Regions from separate parts of the Nostoc sp. DedVER02 genome, predicted to be linked through region 1. Evidence: riboswitches for the same ligand, from Rfam matches in the RefSeq annotation. Region 1 holds a riboswitch; each other region holds the start of a gene.
The links. Region 1 has a riboswitch for cobalamin ahead of cobG (precorrin-3B synthase). Riboswitches for the same ligand answer to the same signal wherever they lie in the genome.
Positions count from the first base shown of each region.

Region 2: linked by a shared signal. The riboswitch ahead of RMZ41_RS09905 (DUF1636 family protein) and the one ahead of cobG (precorrin-3B synthase) in region 1 are both predicted to bind cobalamin.
Region 3: linked by a shared signal. The riboswitch ahead of RMZ41_RS18870 (energy-coupling factor ABC transporter permease) and the one ahead of cobG (precorrin-3B synthase) in region 1 are both predicted to bind cobalamin.

Region 1 is NZ_JAVRCP020000062.1:16,717-20,742, forward strand. Features, by position in the region: gene RMZ41_RS30795 (precorrin-8X methylmutase) at 1-425, opposite strand, end outside; gene cobG (precorrin-3B synthase) at 515-2,002, opposite strand; cobalamin riboswitch at 2,052-2,184, opposite strand; partial or broken gene RMZ41_RS30805 (XisH family protein) at 2,343-2,728, shown strand; gene RMZ41_RS30810 (XisI protein) at 2,716-3,051, shown strand; gene RMZ41_RS30815 (hypothetical protein) at 3,215-3,631, opposite strand; gene RMZ41_RS30820 (FAD-binding domain-containing protein) at 3,680-4,026, opposite strand, start outside.
Region 2 is NZ_JAVRCP020000006.1:172,316-176,341, reverse strand. Features, by position in the region: gene mutS (DNA mismatch repair protein MutS) at 1-679, opposite strand, end outside; gene RMZ41_RS09915 (DUF4276 family protein) at 781-942, opposite strand; tRNA gene RMZ41_RS09910 (tRNA-Val) at 1,151-1,224, opposite strand; cobalamin riboswitch at 1,391-1,555, shown strand; gene RMZ41_RS09905 (DUF1636 family protein) at 1,577-1,993, shown strand; gene RMZ41_RS09900 (cobalt-precorrin-6A reductase) at 1,996-2,733, shown strand; gene RMZ41_RS09895 (alpha/beta hydrolase family esterase) at 2,754-3,716, opposite strand.
Region 3 is NZ_JAVRCP020000018.1:62,381-66,406, reverse strand. Features, by position in the region: gene cbiQ (cobalt ECF transporter T component CbiQ) at 1-447, opposite strand, end outside; gene RMZ41_RS18880 (PDGLE domain-containing protein) at 492-866, opposite strand; gene cbiM (cobalt transporter CbiM) at 897-1,649, opposite strand; cobalamin riboswitch at 2,015-2,155, shown strand; gene RMZ41_RS18870 (energy-coupling factor ABC transporter permease) at 2,181-2,957, shown strand; gene RMZ41_RS18865 (energy-coupling factor ABC transporter substrate-binding protein) at 2,944-3,243, shown strand; gene cbiQ (cobalt ECF transporter T component CbiQ) at 3,240-4,026, shown strand, end outside.

The DNA.
Region 1 (4,026 bases):
CTAAATAGTGCTGTAGGCGCATTCCCAATTGCAATTACCGATCCTTCCAGGTGCGATCGCCATAATTCTAGGGCTGCCGCCGACCTTGTAGTACCCAAACGCTGGGCAATTTCTGGGACTTCTGGCTCGTTGAGAGTACAGATAACTTGATTATTGGCAGACAAACGTCGCCTGGTAACGCCATCAGCAACCATGCGGCAATCGCATAGAATTGTAGCTCCTGCTGCTAGTGCTGTCCTTGCGGATTGCACTGCTGTTGGTGAATATCCCAAGTCAGTAACAATATCCGTCATCCCACAGGCATGGATGAGACGTACAGCAACTTTTGCTACATCTGGTGGTAGCACATCTAGGTTTGCTTCTGACCGGATGATTGCAAAAGAATTACGGTAAATTTCGTTGGCATCTCGGATATAGTCGGGCATTCGATTTGGGATTTTGGATTTTTAATTTTGGATTGAGCAATGAAAATCGAAAGGCTCAGATTGCTGACTTTTATAAAAAGTTGGGAATCTTATTGTTCAGGAATAATATTAAATAAGTGCTGTAATTGGGGCACTGCATATCGATTAGCAAATTCCCCAAAGGACTCATCAGAATTTAGACGTTGAATTTTATATATATCTAGCATCCGCTCTATTAATGCAGGTAGTTCAGCAAAAGTCACATATTGATATATTTGCCGTCCAAATTTCTGCTTGCTGTCACCAACATAAACGTGATAGCCTTCCACAGCTCCACTGTCAGTATTGAGGCTGACACCAAGCAGAGTAATATCACTCTTGCTGTGCTGGGCGCAGGATTTTTCGCAGCCAGTGAAGTGGATATTAATAGGGCAATCGAGAGTAACGCGAGTTTCAAGATACTCCGCTAATGCCAACGCATGACTTTTAGTGTCCGTAGCAGAAGAGGCACAACCCCTGTTTCCAGAACAGGCAACTAATGCACTTTTTATGTTAGTTGCAGAAGAATCTAATCCTAAAAAAGCAATTTCACTTTGGATATCACCAAGCCATTGCAGAGGAATATCAGTTAAGAGCAAATTTTGCCAGGGGGTTAACCGAAGACTACCGCTACCATATTTTGCGGCTAAATCTGCCAAACCCTTTATCTGTCTACTTTCCAATCGTCCCAAAGGCAAGACGATACCAATGTAAAATAAACCTTGCTGAGGTTGGGGATGGATACCAATATGCTGATACTTGCCCTCTCCTTGAGGAATAGCAGAGAATTCCTTTAGGGGTTGAGGGGTTAGGTATTTTCCCGCTTCACCGTACAAAAGAGGGAAAGGTAAACGCTGTTGAACTTCTTGGAGATAATTTTCACAACCCAAAGTATTCAATAACTCTAAGAGACGTAGCCGACGCTTATTTGTAGTCTTAGTATGAGCTAGATAGACCTCTGCCAAAGCTGCCAAGAGGGGTAAACATTGCTCTGGTGGTAACAAAATTCCCGTATCACTAGGTGGTTGGCCCTTTGCGCCGACACTGAGATGGAGGCGGAAATAAACATCACCATCAACTAAGACAGCAGCAAATAGGATATCATTTAGGCGATCGCACACCCGAATTATCCCACCACCATCAAAGCAAACGCTAAATTTTGCCGACAGTCCCGAAAGCGCCGGATGTGCAGCAATATAATTATCCCAATCTTGGACAAAAGGGCGAGTGTCAATTAATTCTTGCGGGTCAATACCAGCAGTTGGGCTGGTCATAATATTGCGGATGTGGTCTACAACAGAATTGTGAGAACCTAATCCTATATTTTGTAGATGCTTCAGAACCTCAGCATCGATCCCCGTGCGGATTTCGCGGACTTGTAAGTTAGCTCGATTAGTCACATCCACATAGCCGCCGCCATGCTGATCTGCTATATCTGCGATCGCACGGCATTGCTGACTACTAATAATTCCACCTGGTATTCTAATGCGAGATAATATACCATCTGCGGCGGGTGTAGCGTAAAATAAGCCAGGACAAGTGGCAACTCCAGAAAGCAAACTTGTAACTCCTTCCCCGTGCAACGCAGGGAGTAGACGGTGAGTGTGTCTTCTTTGACATCTTGAGAGTTGGCATTCTGACTTGGGCGATCCCATCACAGCTGCGGCACAGTCCCGGAATTTCACCGGAGTTTCCCAACTCCAAGCTTTAATAATTTAGCACGAGAAGGTAGTCAGAAAATTTAATGCTTCATATTTTTAACGGATTGCGGAAAGTCAATCAATTGCAAGGGCTTTGACTTTTTATATCCAGTGCTATATTTAAAAGCAATACCAATTTGTAATCCCCTGCGGTCAGCTGCACTTGATTCATCTACATATTTAAGAAAGTTATATTTAAATGGCTGCAAAAGATATTTTTCATGATGCTGTTAGAAAAGGACTAGAAAAAGAAGGTTGGTTGATTACAGATGATCCTCTAGAAATTGAAGTCGGTGGGGTTGAATGTACATTGATTTGGGTGCAGAACCGATATTAGCAGCTGAGAGAGCCGGAGAAAAAATAGCGGTTGAGATTAAAAGTTTTCTTGGTGAATCAAATATTTACGAATTTCATACAGCACTAGAGATTTAAGAACCAGAACGAGTTTTATACTTAGCTGTTCCTTTAGGAACTTATAGCAGCTTCTTTGCATTGCAATTTATTCAAATTGTTATTCAACGCTCTCAACTAAAGCTAATCGTTTACGATCCTGTGAATGAGGGGATTGTAGAATGGAAAAATTAGAACAATATCGAGCTTATATTCAACAATTACTGGCAGAATACGCTAGTCGAGGTTCATCAAAGAGTGAAATAGAAAAACAAATTATTTTTGATCCTATTAACGATCGCTATCAATTAGTATACGTAGGCTGGAAGAGTCGACGACGACAATATGGGTGTGTTTTGCATCTTGATATCAAAGATGGGAAGATTTGGATACAAAACGACGGTACTGAGATTGGTATTGCCAATGACTTAGTAAAGTTAGGAATTCCAAAGGAAGATATTATTTTGGCATTTCATGAACCATTAGTAAGGCAATACACGGGGTTTGGTGTGGGTTAAAAAAGCTATGTCATTGGGAGGAATTTCAAGTATAAAATATCCCAATATTTCTTGTAGGATGTGCCAAAAATCCCCAACTTTTAATATAAGTGGAGAATCTGAGCCTTTAGCAATGCCTGCGGCGGGCTACGCCTACGCAAACTATAACAATTTTACAATTCCCCTACTCAAAAACATAATTTTGAGCCACTTTCCAGTAGCGCGAAAACCGCTTCAAGTCAATATAGCCATCATAATCAAAAAATGGTTCCACCTCTAGCACTTCCACTCCTATAGAACGCTCCATCTGATTGCAGATATCATCAAATCGGGGACTGGGACTTTCGGCTGTGACAACTAAATTTGCATCATGTTCTTTCGCAAAAGCTAAAATTTCTTGTGCCACATCGCCACGACGGATAACAACGGGTAACTCTAGCAAGCATTCGTAAATAAACGTGAGGCGTTTGAGACTTAGTTGCCATTCCTCTATTAAAGCCTCATCCCAAACCCAGATAGCTGGCGCATCGGGATATTTTTGTAGTACAGGGTTGTATGGGCTGAGGCAATCTCCATGTATCCAAACAATTGGTTTTGTCATTTGTCATTTGTCATTTGTTATTTGTCATTTGTCATTTGTCATTTGTTATTATTCTCTCCCTTGTCTCCCTTGTCCTCCCCCACTCCCCCTACTCCCCTTCCCTTTTTTATCACGCTGCCAACTTTGGCTATTAGCTTGTTTGCTAAATTCCCCTTTGGGAAAAAGTCGCTGTTCTAATTCTTCATAGCTGCCTTCAAAATCACAATGACCGTAAAGGGGACATTTTTGACAATAAATGCCTTTAGTGTAGCGTTCTAAGTTCTCACGATTGAAAAAATAGGGTTTCTGACTAAACGTACTAGCAACCCACTGCCAGGACATATTATTGCTAGCCGGATCTCCATCTAAAAGGTGTTCGAGAAACCACTTGGCTCCTGCTTGCCAACGAATCTGCC
Region 2 (4,026 bases), on a different contig from region 1:
GTGGCAAACACTCCGGTAGATGGGGCGAAGTTTCTCCGGGACGTAGCAAACTACCCAAATCAGGCGCATTTGTCGGAACTAACACCTCTGAAGGTTGCAAGCGCATTAATTCCTGGGTCAAATGTTCTAAATCACTATCTTGAGTTGTGAGAAATTCCCCTGTGGAGATGTCTGCATAAGCTAAACCCCAATGATTTGCGGCAATTACCACTGCTGCTAGGTAATTATTGCGACTGGATTTTAGCATTCCTTCTTCTAACAAAGTGCCGGGGGTAAGAATGCGCGTTACTTCCCGCCGCACCAATCTACCAGCAGCTTCAGAAGCATCTTCCACTTGGTCGCAAATTACCACTGCATAACCTTTTTCTACCAACATTGTGGTGTAGCGTTCCCAAGCGTGATGCGGAACACCAGACATCGCCACTCGTCCCTGTTCACCAGCTTGCTTGCTAGTGAGGACTAATTCTAATTCTTGCGCTAGTTTGACAGCATCTTGAAAATAGCATTCAAAGAAATCACCCACCCGATACAGCAATATTGCGTGAGGATATTTATCCTTCGTCTCGACATAGTGCAAGTACATTTGACTTAGCTTACTCCGGTCAACCTGCTGATGGTCGGAAATAAAAGTACTTGCATCGGGTTTGGTAGATGGAGTTTCAGAGTGAGAGGCGGTCATAGATGCTATCGAGTTACGCACAGAAATTCCACAATATCCGATGATAGCTTGATGTTAGGGGTGAATTGCGATCGCTCAAGGATATTTTACCCTTTGTTATATTAGCTTGCTGATGCACCCATTATTGCAGCTAGTGTGGTGAAGAGGCGATCGCAGTCTGGCGAAGCCTTACGTACTTTATCCACATCCAATAATTCTAAAAGCTTTGAGGCATGTTTGATTTTTTGGTACTCACCTTTTGTAGTAGGACGAGTAGCGCTCAAGCATTTTTACCCTTTTGGTGCGATCGCAACAGCACATAGGTGATATAGTGGCAGTAATTACTTTGATGCTCCCACACCTAAAATGTGTGAGGTTTTTAAAGACTAAGCCAAGTCTTCAGTAACCTATAGACTCAAGTAAGTATACAGGTTTACAAACACGGCACTAAATTTTTCCCACTGTTTATTTAGGCTGGACATTTCAAAAAAATGGACGTAACTGGATTCGAACCAGTGACCTCTACGATGTCAACGTAGCGCTCTAACCAACTGAGCTATACGTCCTTAACCACACGAATATTAACGTTAGCATATACTTCTTGGATCAAGCAAGAAAAAAAGAAAATTAAGCTAACTTTATTATGTGACACTATTTTATGGAGTTAGGCAAAGTTAGGATATTCGCTCGTTAGCTGTTGGTAATATCCTTTTATGAGATGACCCTAGTGTATGATCGATAAGGTTATTCGGTTCTGGTGGGGAGCAGCTACCAGAGGTAACGGGGAAAGTTCGGTGCAAATCCGGCGCTGTCCCGCAACTGTAAACCAATTTGAAATGTAATCTAAAATTTCAAATTGAGTAAGTCAGGATGCCCGCCGAAATAGATTTACCAGTTCTATATATCTGCGAGGTACAGATGACTACTACTATAAATGTTTCCCCAACGAATCCTTTGGGTGTTGCTGACCATACTTTATTTGTGTGTAAAACTTGCGCTAGCGTTTGGCAAGAGGGAAAACGCTTAGGTGAAAGTGGTGGTCAAAAACTTCTAAACGAACTTCAGCAGCTTGCACAAGATTGGAACTTACGAGATGAATTCCCAATTAAAGAAGTTGAATGCATGAGTGCTTGTAATCGTTCTTGTGTAGTTGCTTTTGCTGCCAAAGGCAAATTAACATATTTATTTGGTGATTTAGCCGTTGATGGTAGTGCATCTGCGGTACTAGAATGCGCTAGTCAATATTATGTTAAAGCAGATGGTTTACTGCCTTGGTCGGAGCGTCCAGAAGCCATGAAAAAGGGCATTTTAGCAAAAATTCCACCTTTATTGTAATGATGCGCGTTTTGATTTTGGGTGGGACGGGAGATGCCGCAGAATTAGCTGCGAAACTGGCGACTATTCAAGGGTTAGAAGCAATCACGTCTCTAGCCGGCCGCACCCGTGAACCTTCAATTCCGTTGGGCGATTTACGGGTTGGTGGCTTCGGTGGTGTAGCTGGATTGGCTAGCTATTTGCGTCAAATGCAAATCGATTTATTAATTGATGCAACCCATCCTTTTGCGAGTCAAATTTCTTTTAATGCGGCAGATGCGGCAACTGAAGTCGGAATACCGCGTTTAATGTTAATTCGCCCGCCTTGGGAAAAAGAAAGTGGCGATCGCTGGATTGAAGTTGACAGTGTTGAAGCCGCCGCCGCATCTCTAGCAAACCAGGCACAGCGAGTATTTTTGACAGTTGGCAGGCAAGAACTAGCCGCTTTTGTTAAGTACGAGAAAATTTGGTTTCTGATGCGGATGATTGACCCTCCGACTGATGATGCTTTAGTGCCAACAGGAGAGATTTTGTGCGATCGCGGGCCCTTTACCCTCAATAATGAAAGGCAAATCCTAATTCATCATAATATTGATACCATCGTGAGCAAAAATAGCGGTGGCAATGCGACAAAACCCAAAATTATTGCAGCGCGAGAACTGGGCGTGAAGGTTGTCATGATAAACCGTCCAGCCATACCGCCAGGAGAACAGGTTACTGATGTTGATGGTGTTTTAGAGTGGTTAAAAGTAAAAAGATAATCTCGATAAAATTTAGTTGCTTAAGATAAACTATGGCGTTGAAAAAATTCCCAAATGGTTTGACTGGCGTTTAAGCCAAGCTGGGCATTAAACTTATTGAGGTTGGGATCGGTTGAAGCACCACCAGGCCAAAAATGTCCCCCATTTACTACAGCTAATTGTAAGACCTCTGAGTTGCCACTACAATTTGAGTAGTAAACAGCTTTGACTTTTGAGCTTTCGCTAGAGTTAATTCCAGGAAGTTGTGGAGATGCATCAGATGAAATACATCGATCGTGCGATCGCCAAAAGCTTAACATATCTGAAATAGAAACAAGCGCTCCTCGTTGACTGTGGTCATCACCTTCATAACGGACATCTTGATCGTTTGTACCGTTAACGATCATCATTGAGATCGGAGTCTGAGGTTGGCAATTAGGTTTGAGTCGAACTGGAAGAGAGCCAGCTACTGATGCAAAAGCAGCAATTTTATCAGATAGCTTACATGCTAAAGCTTGGGTAAGGATTCCGCCTCTAGAGAAACCAGTGGCATAGACTTTATGACTATCAATATTGATTTCTTGCTTAAGATGATCGATTAAAGCACTGACAAATAAAACATCATCTACCTTTCCTTGAGAATTACCTCTAAGGCTCCATTTTTTATCAATTCCATCTGGATAAACAACAATAAATCCTTTTTGTTCTGCTAAATTATTAAAGCGCGTAACATCACTAATTGATCGACCAGTACCAGCATCTCCATGAAATACTAAAACTAATGGCATTGGTTGGGTTGGATGATAAGATTTTGGAATGTAAAGATAGTAAGTGCGTAATCGTCCTTGATTATTTATCTGTCCATAATTATCACCACTCAATATTTTTTGTTGAGATGGATTTTTTTCATAAGCTCGGATTGCATTACAGGCTGTTACTAAGCTAATTGTCAGTAAGCAAGTAATAATTTTCTTAAAGAGTTCAGCATTTTTATATATAGTCATGTTTAATTAAAAATTCAATAATATATAGGATTACTATTTGATTTTTGAACGAAATTAGGTATTGTAGCGTGTGTTAGAACGGAGTTCGTAACGCACTATTATCACAGGTTTGATGCGTTACGCTGTCGCTAACACATCCTACGGATATTTTCTCCAAATCAAACCGGATTCCTATACTTTATAATCTTATTAATATATTATCTGAATAAATGGGTTTAAGACCCCTACCCTACGGGTTCGCAGTTGCTTTATGCTGAGAAACCCGCCACTCATTAATTCTGACTCCTGTTAGCGTTAGCGGGGCGTTTAG
Region 3 (4,026 bases), on a different contig from region 1:
AGTTCTCAATTCCAGCAGGGCATGAAGTAGCGCTGTTACCGAAGTTGTTAAAGTCAGTAAGTTTAGTATTAGCAGCGATAACAGAGCCTTGAGGGTGACACTACCTAAAACAGTTAGCCCCACTGTCGTAATCTGCAACGATCCCCAAGACCATAACACCTCGCCACCACCCCGAAATAAAGTCCCCAAGAGAACGACACTAATAAACGTTAACTCGACTGCCAACCGTTTCACTAGTACTGATAGGGTGACTTTACTTAGCAATATTAGGCTGAGTAAAGCTAATCCATAAATAGCCCAAGTCCACCAATGCCCATCTGGTGTTAGAACATTGGCAAATACAAACAACAAGGTACAAAGTATTCGGGTACGGGGAGCGAGTTTGTGCCAGAGAGTAGCCTCTTTGCTATCGACATCTAACACAAATGCTCCAACGTGCAGCAGCATGATATTTAGTTCCTACTTGTATATTTGATACTAATTACAAATTGTTAATCTGGCGCATCTAAGTCGGAATCAGCGTCATACTGTGTAGAAGGTGAACTAGAGCCGCGAACAACTAGTTTGCCAATACCCCAAGCTAAACCGAAAGTTGCTAATGTTCCGATTAATCCAGCTAATGGAGTAGCGATCGCTTCAGGTACACCTCTAAGGGCATACTCATCAAAAATCCCATAAAAGGGTAATTTATGAGCGGGTTTATCTTGAAGTTCTTTGCTGTTAAACTTCAGGTCTTCTGAAACTCTATCTAGCCCATCTGGGTTTTTACTTGCTAGTGGCGAAAGGAAAATTGCAATCAACAGGGCAATACCTAAGCCAGCGATAACAAAAGCCCGGTTGCGCGATCGCGAGAGGTTGCTACTCATAAGTATTAAATCCTGATTTAATCACACCTTTTAATAACGAGAGACTGGACGAGACATAGGTGATTTTATCTGACGGGGTGGATCATAAAATAAGTCAGGTCGAGTCCGCCAAATAAAGCTGAGTGCTACCACGGTAATCAGCGCCTCCCCAATACCAATTACGACATGCCAAGAGGCCATCGCTGTCAAACCTACTGTCAGAGGAACCGTCCCAGATACAGCTAGTTCTGAGGCACACAGAAGTGAAGCTATTACTACGCTTGTCCAAGCAGCGATCGCTGCACCAATTGTCAGACCTCGCAAGGTATCGCGCCCAATAGCAAATCTGATTGTGCGATAGAGATAATAACCAGCAAAGGTACCGATTAATCCCATATTAAAGATGTTCGCCCCTAAAACTGTTAATCCACCATCTTGAAATAAAACAGCTTGCACGATGAATACTGCAACCATAACTAGCGATCCAGCCCAGGGCCCTAATAAAGCTCCGGCTAGTGTTCCGCCTAAAAGGTGTCCAGAAGTGCCTCCTGGAATCGGGAAATTGATCATTTGCGCTGCGAAGATAAATGCTGCACAAACTCCCATTAAAGGTACGGCTCGTTCTTCGTATTCTGCCTGCGATCGCTTAATTGATAGTGTAATTAAGGCAAGAGCAATTATCCAGGTGACAAGAATAACGGGTAAATTTAAGAAGCCATCTGGAATGTGCATAGCTAAATGCGGCTGTATTACCCAGTACAGCCAGCCGAAGGACGAAGCACCCATAAATGGTATTGTTTCCATATTTAAGAAGTGTCCTTTGCAGCCAGATTGATTTAAGAGTCTAGTTGTCTAGTAGACCATGTATTCTCTAAAAACTTCAATCCAGTGGGGGGGCATATTAAATAATTCGTAATTCGTAATTCGTAATTCGTAATTATGTTTTGTAATGGGGATTTCAAAACCAACACAAAACCATCATGCCCTCTGGTGATGGGGACTTGACCCCTTTATCCCGGATTTCTCACAAGGGTGTGGGAGGATGGGGAAGAAGTCTTACCCCCCACACTCCTTGGATTTCTCACAAGTGAGAAATTCAGGTTTATTGGTTAAATACAATTTAGATTGATAGTTTATTTTGTTTGCGATACTGATACTTGAGCAATAGTGATATAGTTACTCCAATCGGTTCTGATGGGGAGCAGCCATCGGACGCAAGGGGGAAAGTCCGGTGTAAATCCGGCGCTGTCCCGCAACTGTGAGCCAAAATTAGGTGAGTCAGGATGCCCGCCGATGGGAACCAAGTCGTTTACATAAATCTGCGAGGTACAGGTTATGAAAAGAAAAAAACAGGCGTTAGTTAGTCTAACCCTGATGGGAGTTATCAGTTTTTACTTGGTAGTTGGTTTCCCCAAACCCGCTTATGCTATGCACATTATGGAAGGTTTTTTACCAGTCCAGTGGGCAGTTTTTTGGTGGGTTGTGGCATTACCATTTTTTTTATTAGGATTGCGTAGTCTGACACGCATTACTCAAGCGAACCCGGAACTAAAACTACTACTGGGTTTGGCTGGTGCTTTCACTTTCGTGTTGTCAGCGTTGAAAATCCCTTCCGTCACAGGTAGCTGTTCTCATCCTACAGGAACAGGGTTAGGTGCTGTGCTGTTTGGCCCTCTCACCATGACGGTTTTAGGTAGCTTGGTGTTGTTATTTCAAGCTTTGTTACTGGCGCATGGCGGCTTAACTACGCTAGGTGCAAATGCTTTTTCGATGGCGATCGCAGGGCCGTTTGCAGCCTACTGGATATATAATCTAACAATAAAGTTGGGTGGTAAACAAAAAATCGCTATATTTCTAGCAGCTGCGATCGCAGATTTACTCACCTACATTATCACTTCTATTCAACTCGCCCTAGCTTTTCCTGCCCCCGTTGGTGGATTTCTTGCGTCATTTATCAAGTTCGCCGGAATTTTTGCTATAACTCAAGTTCCCTTAGCAATTAGTGAAGGATTACTAACTGTGTTGGTGTGGAACTGGCTGCAATCTTATAATCCTCAAGAATTGGAACTGTTGCAATTAATCAAGCGAGGAAATGGTAATGAGTCAATCTAAAAAAGGGTTGAGTAACTGGCTGTTGGTAGTAGCTGTCTTAGCTTTAGCAGTTGCACCATTAATATTTGTGCGTGGTGGGCAATTTGCTGGTTCTGATGACAAAGCTAAAAAAGCAATTACTGAAATACAACCTGGATATCAACCCTGGTTTAAATCATTGTTTGAACCTCCTAGTGGTGAAGTAGCAAGCTTATTATTTGCTTCCCAAGCAGCTTTAGGTGCGGGAGTAGTTGGTTATGCAATTGGTTTGTACAAAGGACGTTCTCAACAAAAACGTGAAGAATGAGCCTGCAACTAGACACTTTAGCTTACACTAATCGACTGCGAAGATTACCACCAGAACATAAAATAATTTTTGCATTTACTACTCTTGCAATTTCCCTTTTTACTCATCCCTTAGTGCAAATTTTGATAGCGCTTTGGCTGGGCGTTTGGACAGTTATTTATGCAAGAATTCCGGCTGGTGTTTATTTTCGCTTGTTAATGTTCACCATAGTTTTTTGTTTGACAAGTTTACCAGCCTTGATGGTGAATGGAGTAGCAATTACGGATTTGCCCAAGGTGCAATTAGACTCGTGGTATGGATTAACTCTCGGACACTTCTATATTTATATCAGTCATAGTGGCAGTATCCAAGCATGGGGAATTTTAACCAGAGCATTAGCTTCTGTTTCTTGTTTATATTTTCTCATGTTAACTGTCCCTTTCACGGAGATATTACAAACTCTACGTTACTTACGATTTCCTGTGCTTTTAAGCGATTTGTTATTACTAATGTATCGGTTTATTTTCATCCTCCTAAATACAGCTAGTGAATTGTTGACAGCACAAAATTCTCGTGGTGGCTACCGCACTCTTGCTAATGGGATGAAAAGTTTAGCGCTACTAATCGGACAACTATTACAACGAACCTTACAACGGTATAGTCAGTTCTCTCTCGGACTGGAATCACGGGGTTTTGTGAGTGAATTTCGAGTTTGGCATCCCCGCCGTTATCATCCTCAAGGGCGATATATCATCGAAGCTATTTTCGGCTGTGTAGTATTAATAGCATTGGACTTTTGGCGGA